Regions from separate parts of the Streptomyces sp. NPDC028314 genome, predicted to be linked through region 1. Evidence: riboswitches for the same ligand, from Rfam matches in the RefSeq annotation. Region 1 holds a riboswitch; the other holds the start of a gene.

The links. Region 1 has a riboswitch for glycine ahead of gcvP (aminomethyl-transferring glycine dehydrogenase). Riboswitches for the same ligand answer to the same signal wherever they lie in the genome.
Region 2: it holds a riboswitch for glycine, as region 1 does, so the genes downstream of both, gcvT (glycine cleavage system aminomethyltransferase GcvT) here and gcvP (aminomethyl-transferring glycine dehydrogenase) in region 1, are expected to answer to the same signal.

The regions. Positions count from the first base shown of each region.
Region 1 covers NZ_JBVHTP010000017.1:180,159-184,569, reverse strand. The annotation lists gene ACZ4TG_RS32555 (DNA polymerase IV) at 1-1,254, shown strand, start outside; gene ACZ4TG_RS32550 (PRC-barrel domain-containing protein) at 1,265-1,654, opposite strand; glycine riboswitch at 1,768-1,866, shown strand; gene gcvP (aminomethyl-transferring glycine dehydrogenase) at 2,064-4,411, shown strand, end outside.
Region 2 covers NZ_JBVHTP010000005.1:258,469-262,879, reverse strand. The annotation lists gene glyA (serine hydroxymethyltransferase) at 1-945, opposite strand, end outside; gene gcvH (glycine cleavage system protein GcvH) at 961-1,341, opposite strand; gene gcvT (glycine cleavage system aminomethyltransferase GcvT) at 1,467-2,582, opposite strand; glycine riboswitch at 2,765-2,868, opposite strand; gene ACZ4TG_RS14630 (AAA family ATPase) at 3,093-3,758, shown strand; gene ACZ4TG_RS14625 (enhanced serine sensitivity protein SseB) at 3,932-4,411, shown strand, end outside.

The DNA of each region.
Region 1 (4,411 bases):
GCCTACCTGATCCCCCGCTTCCGTCTGTACCAGTCGGTCAGCGAGCTGGTCATGGGGCTGCTGCGGCAGCTGTCCCCGCTGGTGGAACCGCTCAGCCTCGACGAGGCTTTCGTGGACCTGGAGGCGGGCGGGGCGGCCTTCGACTCGGCCGGGGCGCGAGCCGCGGGGGAGCGGCTGCGGGCCGACATCATGGCCGCCACGGGGCTCAGCGGGTCCGTGGGGCTCGCCGGGTCCAAGATGCTGGCCAAGGTGGCCTCCGAGGAGGCCAAGCCGGCCGGGCTGCTGCTGATCGAGCCCGGGACCGAGCGGGAGCTGCTGGCGCCGATGTCGGTGCGGACCCTGCCCGGGGTGGGGCCGGTCACCGGGGAGCACCTGAGACGGGCCGGGATCACCACGGTGGGGGAGCTGGCCGAGGCCGGTGAGGACGAGCTGGTCCGGATGGTGGGGCGGTCCCACGGCGTCGGCCTGTACCGGATGGCGCTGGGGCTGGACGACCGGCCGGTGGTCGCCGAGCGCGATGCGAAGTCGGTCTCGGTGGAGGACACCTTCGACGTGGACCTGCACGACCGGGTCCGGATCCGGGGTGAGGTGCAGCGGCTGGCCGACCGGTGCGTGGGCCGGCTGCGGGCCTCGGGGCACTCGGGGCGGACCATCGTCCTGAAGGTGCGGCGGTACGACTTCTCGACGCTGACCCGCTCCGAGACCCTGCGGGGGCCGACGGACGACGCGGGAGTGGTGCGGGAGGCGGCTTCGCGGCTGCTGGAGGGCGTGGACACCACGGGCGGGGTGCGGCTGCTGGGGGTGGGCGTGACGGGGCTCGCGGACTACACGCAGGAGGACCTGTTCGCCCAGGCGGCGACGCTGGCCGCTGCCGAGGCGGGCGGTGTGGACGGCGTGGGCGGCGCGGAGGGGCCGGACGGGGCCGAGGGGCCGCAGACGGCCTCCGAGGCGGGCACGGGCGGGGCTGAGGGGGTTACAGCGGCTCCAGGGGTTCCAGGTGCCGTGGAGGCCGATGGGGCTGCCGAGGCCCCCGGGGGCCCGGAGGCGGCTCCCGAGCGGCGCTGGGCGGCCGGGAGCGACGTACGGCACGCGGTGTACGGGCCCGGGTGGGTGCAGGGCAGCGGGGTCGGGCGGGTGACCGTACGGTTCGAGCAGCCGGGCTCGCCGCCCGGCCGCGTGCGGACCTTCGCGGTGGACGACCCGGAGCTGGAGCCCTCCGATCCGCTGCCGCTCCAGGGGGTCGGGGCGGCCTGAAGGACAGCCCTCAGCCCTCGCCCGCCAGGCTGCCGAAGTCCTGGGCCGTGGTGTTCGGGGGCTGGGGGCGGTGGAAGTCGGCCGGGAGGGTCACGTCCAGTCCGTAGTGGTGGTACAGCTGCAGCTCCTGATCGGGGGAGAGGTGGCGGCCGACGCCGAAGTCCGGGGCGTCCTTGATCAGGGAGCGTTCGAAGGGGACCCGCAAGGTGTCCCCGACCACCTCGCTCGGCTCCAGGGGGACGAACGCGTCCCGGCCGAAGAGGCCCGTCCGGACGGCGGCCCATTCCGGGACGCCCGTGGCATCGTCGAGGTAGACCTCGTCGACGGTGCCGATCTTGGCGCCGTTGCGGTCGAATGCCTTGCGTCCGATCAGGCTGCGCGGATCGATGTCGGTCTGCACGGTCCCTCCACATGGTCGCAGCTCCTCCGTAATGACTACAAAAGTGCATATTCGGGGAGGGGGCCACTCGAGGGAGTGTTCAGATCCTCGCTGGTAGGCTGGGTGACGGCTGTTGACCCTGTGCGGGAGAGTCCTCCGAGTGAGTTCGACGGAGGCGCCGAAGGAGCAAATCCTCCCCGGAATCTCTCAGGCATACGTACCGCACGTGACGAGGCCACTCTGGAAAGCAGGGGCGGGTACCGGGTGCGCAGTGCCGGTTCCTCTCCTCACCGACGGTGAAAGCCGGATCTCGTGGGCGACCCCCAGGAGGCCCGGTGAAGCTCTCAGGTTGAGATGACAGAGGGGGAGGCCGTCCGGGTGCCCGCGCCGTGGTGCCCCTCGCAGGTCATACGACCAGGAGGCCTCCGTCATGACCGCCAACCGCATTCCGCTCTCCCAGCTGGAGCGAGGCATCCCCTTCGAGCAGCGCCACATCGGCCCGGATGCCGAGGCGCAGGCCAAGATGCTCGCCCAGGTGGGCTACGGCTCCCTGGACGAACTCACCGCCGCAGCGGTACCCGATGTGATCAAGAGCGCCGAGGCGCTGAACCTGCCCGAGGCGCGGACCGAGGCCGAGGTGCTCGCCGAGCTCCGTCAGCTCGCCGACCGCAACCAGGTGCTCTCGCCCATGATTGGTCTCGGCTACTACGGGACCTTCACCCCGCCGGTGATCCTGCGCAACGTCATGGAGAACCCGGCCTGGTACACGGCCTACACGCCGTACCAGCCCGAGATCTCGCAGGGCCGCCTCGAGGCGCTGCTGAACTTCCAGACCGTCGTCGCCGACCTGACCGGCCTGCCGACCTCCGGCGCCTCGCTGCTCGACGAGGGCACCGCGGCCGCCGAGGCGATGTCGCTGGCCCGCCGCGTGGGCAAGGTGAAGGACGGCGTCTTCCTGATCGACGCCGACGCGCTGCCGCAGACCATCGCCGTGATCGAGACGCGCGCCGAGCCGACCGGTGTCGAGGTCGTCGTCGCCGACCTGAGCGACGGCATCCCGGCCGAGATCGCCGAGCGCGGCGTCTTCGGCGTGCTGCTCCAGTACCCCGGTGCCTCGGGCGCCGTACGGGAGATCAAGCCGGTCATCGACCAGGCGCACGAGCTCGGTGCCATCGTCACCGTCTCCGCGGACCTGCTCGCCCTGACGCTGCTCACCTCCCCGGGCGAGCTCGGTGCGGACATCGCCGTCGGCACCACCCAGCGCTTCGGTGTCCCGATGGGCTTCGGCGGACCGCACGCCGGCTACATGGCCGTCCAGGCCAAGCACGCCCGCTCGCTGCCCGGCCGCCTCGTCGGCGTCTCGGTGGACGCGGACGGCAACAAGGCGTACCGCCTCGCGCTGCAGACCCGTGAGCAGCACATCCGCCGCGAGAAGGCCACCAGCAACATCTGTACCGCTCAGGTGCTGCTCGCCGTCATGGCCGGCATGTACGCCGTCTACCACGGCCCGGACGGCCTGCGGACGATCGCCCGCCGCACCCACCGCTACGCCGCCCTGCTCGCCGCGGGCCTGACGGCCGGCGGGGTCGAGATCGTGCACGGCTCCTACTTCGACACCCTCACCGCCCGGGTTCCGGGCCGCGCCGCCGAGGTCGTGGCCGCCGCCCGCGAGGGCGGCGTCAACCTGTACCAGGCCGACGCCGACCTGGTCTCGATCTCCTGCGACGAGACCACGCTGCGCGCCGACATCGAGGCCGTCTGGGCGGCGTTCGGCGTCACCGCCGACATCGAGGCGCTGGACGAGAGCACGGCGGACACGCTGCCCGAGGGCCTGCTGCGCTCGGACGCGTACCTGAGCCACCCGGTCTTCCACCAGCACCGTTCCGAGACCGCGATGCTGCGCTACCTGCGCAAGCTGTCGGACAAGGACTACGCGCTGGACCGCGGCATGATCCCGCTGGGCTCCTGCACCATGAAGCTCAACGCGACCACCGAGATGGAGCCGGTCACCTGGCCCGAATTCGGCCAGCTGCACCCGTTCGCCCCGGTGGAGCAGGCCGAGGGCTACCTCACGCTCATCACCGAGCTGGAGGAACGTCTCTGCGAGGTCACCGGATACGACAAGGTCTCGATCCAGCCCAACGCCGGCTCCCAGGGTGAGCTCGCCGGCCTGCTGGCCGTCCGCGCCTACCACCGGGCCAACGGCGACGAGCAGCGCACCATCTGCCTCATCCCCTCCTCCGCGCACGGCACCAACGCCGCCAGCGCCGTGATGGCCGGCATGAAGGTCGTCGTCGTCAAGACCGCCGACGACGGCGAGGTGGACGCGGCCGACCTGCGCGCCAAGATCGAGCAGTACCGCGACGAGCTCGCCGTGCTGATGATCACGTACCCCTCCACGCACGGTGTGTTCGAGGAGCACGTCGCCGACATCTGCGCCCAGGTGCACGAGGCCGGCGGCCAGGTCTACGTGGACGGCGCCAACCTCAACGCCCTGGTGGGTCTGGCCAAGCCGGGTCACTTCGGCGGCGACGTCTCGCACCTGAACCTGCACAAGACCTTCTGCATCCCGCACGGCGGCGGCGGCCCGGGCGTCGGCCCGGTCGGTGTCCGGGCGCACCTGGCCCCGTACCTGCCGAACCACCCGCTCCAGCCGACCGCCGGTCCCGAGACGGGCGTCGGCCCGATCTCGGCCGCTCCGTGGGGTTCGGCGGGCATCCTGCCGATCTCCTGGTCGTACGTGCGCCTCATGGGCGGTGAGGGCCTCAAGCGCGCCAC
Region 2 (4,411 bases), on a different contig from region 1:
GCCGCCGGTGAGGACGTCCACGCCCACGGCCTTGACGTCGTCCTGGACCAGACGGGCGGCGAGGATCTTCGCGCCCTCCAGGGTGCGCTCCTGGCGCTCCTTGAACTCGGGCGAGGCCGCGACCTTGAAGGAGACGGCCTTGGCCGCGATCACGTGCTCCAGCGGACCGCCCTGCTGACCCGGGAAGACCGCGGAGTTGATCTTCTTGGCCAGCTCCTGCGTCGACAGGATCACGCCACCGCGCGGACCGCCGAGGGTCTTGTGCGTGGTGGTGGTGACGACGTGGGCGTGCGGCACCGGGTTCGGGTGCAGACCCGCGGCGACCAGGCCGGCGAAGTGCGCCATGTCGACCATCAGGTAGGCGCCGACCTCGTCCGCGATGCGGCGGAAGGCGGCGAAGTCCAGCTGGCGCGGGTAGGCGGACCAGCCCGCGACGATCAGCTGCGGCTTGGACTCCTTGGCGAGGCGCTCGACCTCGGCCATGTCGACCTGGCCCGACTCGTCGACGTGGTACGGGACCACGTTGTAGAGCTTGCCGGAGAAGTTGATCTTCATGCCGTGGGTCAGGTGACCGCCGTGGGCCAGGTTCAGGCCCATGATCGTGTCGCCCGGCTTCAGGAGCGCGAACATCGCGGCGGCGTTCGCCTGCGCACCGGAGTGCGGCTGGACGTTCGCGGCCTCGGCGCCGAACAGCGCCTTGATGCGGTCGATCGCGATCTGCTCGACCACGTCGACGTGCTCGCAGCCACCGTAGTAACGGCGGCCCGGGTAGCCCTCGGCGTACTTGTTGGTCAGGACCGAGCCCTGGGCCTCCATGACGGCGACCGGAGCGAAGTTCTCCGACGCGATCATTTCCAGGGTCGACTGCTGGCGCACGAGCTCGGCGTCGACGGCGGCGGCGACGTCCGGGTCGAGCTCGTGGAGAGGGGTGTTCAGTACAGACATCAGGATCCCCTGGGGTCAGTTACCGGCGGTGAGCTTGGCGTAATCGTCGACGGAGAGCAGGTCGGACGGCTCCTCCGTGACGCGTACCTTGAAGAGCCAGCCACCCTCGAACGGGGCCGAGTTCACCAGCGACGGGTCGTCCACGACGTCCTGGTTGGCCTCGACGACCTCACCGGTGACGGGGGAGTACAGGTCGCTGACCGACTTGGTCGACTCCAGCTCGCCGCAGGTCTCGCCCGCGGTCACGGTGTCGCCGACCTCGGGGAGCTGCGCGTAGACGACGTCACCGAGCGCGTTGGCCGCGAACTCCGTGATGCCGACCGTCGAGACGCCGCCCTCGGCGTCCGACAGCCACTCGTGCTCCTTGCTGTAACGCAGCTGCTGGGGGTTGCTCATGACCTGATTCTCCTGGATGCGGGGGAGTGGATACGAACAGTGGTCTTGCGTACCGAGACGGCGCGCGGACAGGCGGCCGTACGGGTGAACCGTCCGGCTCGGGCTCTGCACGGGCCGCGGCGGGGTTACTTCTGCCGCTTGTAGAACGGCAGCGCCACGACCTCGTACGGCTCATGCGTACCGCGAATGTCGACGCCGACACCGGAGGTGCCGGGCGCGGCGTGCGCCGCGTCCACGTACGCCATCGCGATCGGCTTGCCCAGCGTCGGGGACGGCGCGCCCGAGGTGACCTCGCCGATGACCCGGCCGTCCGCGACCACCGGGAACCCGGCGCGCGGTACGCGGCGGCCCTCGGCGATCAGGCCGACCAGCTTGCGCGGCGGGTTGGAGGCGGCGCGCTCGGCGGCGGCCTCCAGCGCCTTGCGGCCGACGAAGTCGCCTTCCTTCTCGAACTTCACGACCCGGCCCAGACCCGCGTCGAACGGGGTGAGGGAGGTGGTCAGCTCGTGCCCGTACAGCGGCATGCCCGCCTCCAGGCGCAGGGTGTCGCGGCAGGACAGCCCGGCCGGGACCAGGCCGACGCCCGCGCCCGCCTCGGTCAGCGCCTGCCACAGCTGCACGGCGTGCCCGGGGGCGACGAACAGCTCGAAGCCGTCCTCGCCGGTGTAGCCCGTACGCGCGATCAGCGCGGGCACCCCGGCCACCGTGCCCGGCAGGCCGGCGTAGTACTTCAGACCGTCCAGGTCGGCGTCGGTCAGCGACTTCAGGATGCCGGGGGACTCCGGGCCCTGCACGGCGATCAGCGCGTACGCGTCGCGGTCGTCGCGGACCTCGGCGTCGAAGCCGGCGGCGCGCTCGGTGAGCGCGTCCAGGACGACCTGGGCGTTGGAGGCGTTGGCGACGACCATGAACTCGGTCTCGCCCAGCCGGTAGACGATCAGGTCGTCCAGGATCCCGCCGTCCTCCTGGCAGATGTGCGTGTAGCGGGCGCGGCCGACGCCGACGGTGGAGATGTTGCCGACCAGCGCGTAGTCCAGGACCTTGACGGCCTCGGGGCCGGTCAGGGTGATCTCGCCCATGTGGGACAGGTCGAACAGACCGGCCTTGGTGCGTACGGCGTTGTGCTCGTCGCGCTCGCTGGCGTAGCGCAGCGGCATGTCCCAGCCCGCGAAGTCGGTCATGGTCGCACCGAGCGAGCGGTGCAGCGCATCGAGGGCGGTCAGACGGGGGGCATTGCTCATGGGTGTGGCTCCCGGGTCCCAGGGCATGACATGACGAGGACGATCCTCCCCATCTGTCATCGGAACCTGAGAGGTTCGCCGAGAGTTCCCGCGCAAACGGGGTGCGTCCTCGACTTGCACCTTGGGTGGAGCGCACGCCGGTGCCGTCGGGGACGGCGGCGCGGCTCGCTTTTCAGATCTGCCTCATCCACGCGGTACGGGGCCTGAGAGATTCAAGGGAGGTACTTGCTCCTTCGGCGCCCGGGCACGGCCTTGCGGCCTGCCGGGACTCTCCCGCGCGGATTCAAGCGGCCGGTATGCAGTTGGTGTCCAGATGGCGCACATCATTGCACGCGACGGCCGGGAGTGGGCGTGCGGGCCCGAAAGACAGTGCGAGGCCGTAGCGGGTCTCGAGCGGGCGGACCGGAACCGGCGGTGCCGGATTACCGTCTCTTTACACTCAGTGGGCAAGGGTCCTCGCGACCCGATTCGGGGGAGGCGATCACTGTGGCGGTGCGGAGATTCGGAGTGGTGACGACGACGGGGACCGTGGACGGGGTCCCCAAGCAGCGGGGAGCCGGCGGGCGGAAGCGCGGGACCCTGGAAGGATCGCGGGTGGAAGGCGCGCCGTCGGTACGTGACCTGCGCGGCCGGGGGGCGCACGGCCCCCGGCGGCTCGGCTTCGCCGCGGGGGACATCGTCGTGGTGTCCGGCCTGCCGGGCGGCGGCAAGAGCACGCTGATCAAACGGGCCGCGGCCGGCGGGGGAATCGACTCCCAGGACACCCGGGAACGCTGGGAGCGGCGGATGCCGCGCGCGCTGCCGTACGGCGCGTACCGCCCCCTGGTCCGGGCCGCGCACTACTGGGGGCTGTGGCGGGTGCTGCGCTCCGGCGCCTCGGTGGTGGTCCACGACTGCGGTACGCAGACCTGGGTGCGGGGCCTGCTCGCCGCGGCCGCCCGCCGCCGGGGCAGGGCCCTGCACCTGCTGCTGCTGGACACCACCCCGCAGGAGGCCCTGGCCGGGCAGGCGGCGCGGGGCCGGCGCGTGTCCGCGTACGCCTTCGCACGGCACCGGGGGGCGGTGGCGCGGCTGCTGCGCGACGCGGAGTCGGGCCGCCTCCCGATGGGCTGCGCGTCCGCGGTCCTGCTGGACCGGGCCACCGCCTCGGCCATCACGGACATCGGCTTCCACTGAGGCGGCGCGGAACCCGGCGGTCACCGGCCGCGCGGCCGGGCGGCACGCGAGCACCCGGCCCGGGCGCGCCCGCACCCGGTCGATCCGGTCCGAGGGGCCGGGGCCCCGCCGGGTCACCGGCCCCGACCCACTAATCTCGGCACGAGACTCAGACGGCGGCAGCGGAGGCGTGGATGCACGGCGGCGGATGGCCCGACAACGAGCTGGAGCAGGTGCTCGGGGCGGCGCTGGGACAGGCGGACGCCGGAGCGCGGATCCTGGAAGTGCTCGGGCGCAGCCGGGTCTGGGTGCCCCTGCCCGGCGGCGGCGGACCCGAGGACGCCGACCTGACGCTTCCGACGATGCAGATCGGCGGCGAGGCGTACGTCCCGGTCTACAGCTCCGAGGCCCAGTTCCGTTTCTGCGTCGGCCCCGGCATGGACTTCGCCGTGGCCCCCGCCGTCGAGTTCGCGCGCGGCCTGCCCCCGCAGCTCGGCATCGCCGTGAACCCCGAGGGGGCCGTCGGCGTACCGCTGCCCCCGGCCGCCGTCGCGGAGCTGTGCCGCACCGGGCGGACCCCGCTCGACGGCCCGGCCACCGGCGGCCGCGTGCGCCTCTTCGAGCCCGACTGGCAGGAAGACCCGGTGGACTTCCTGGCCGCCGCCGGCGAGGAG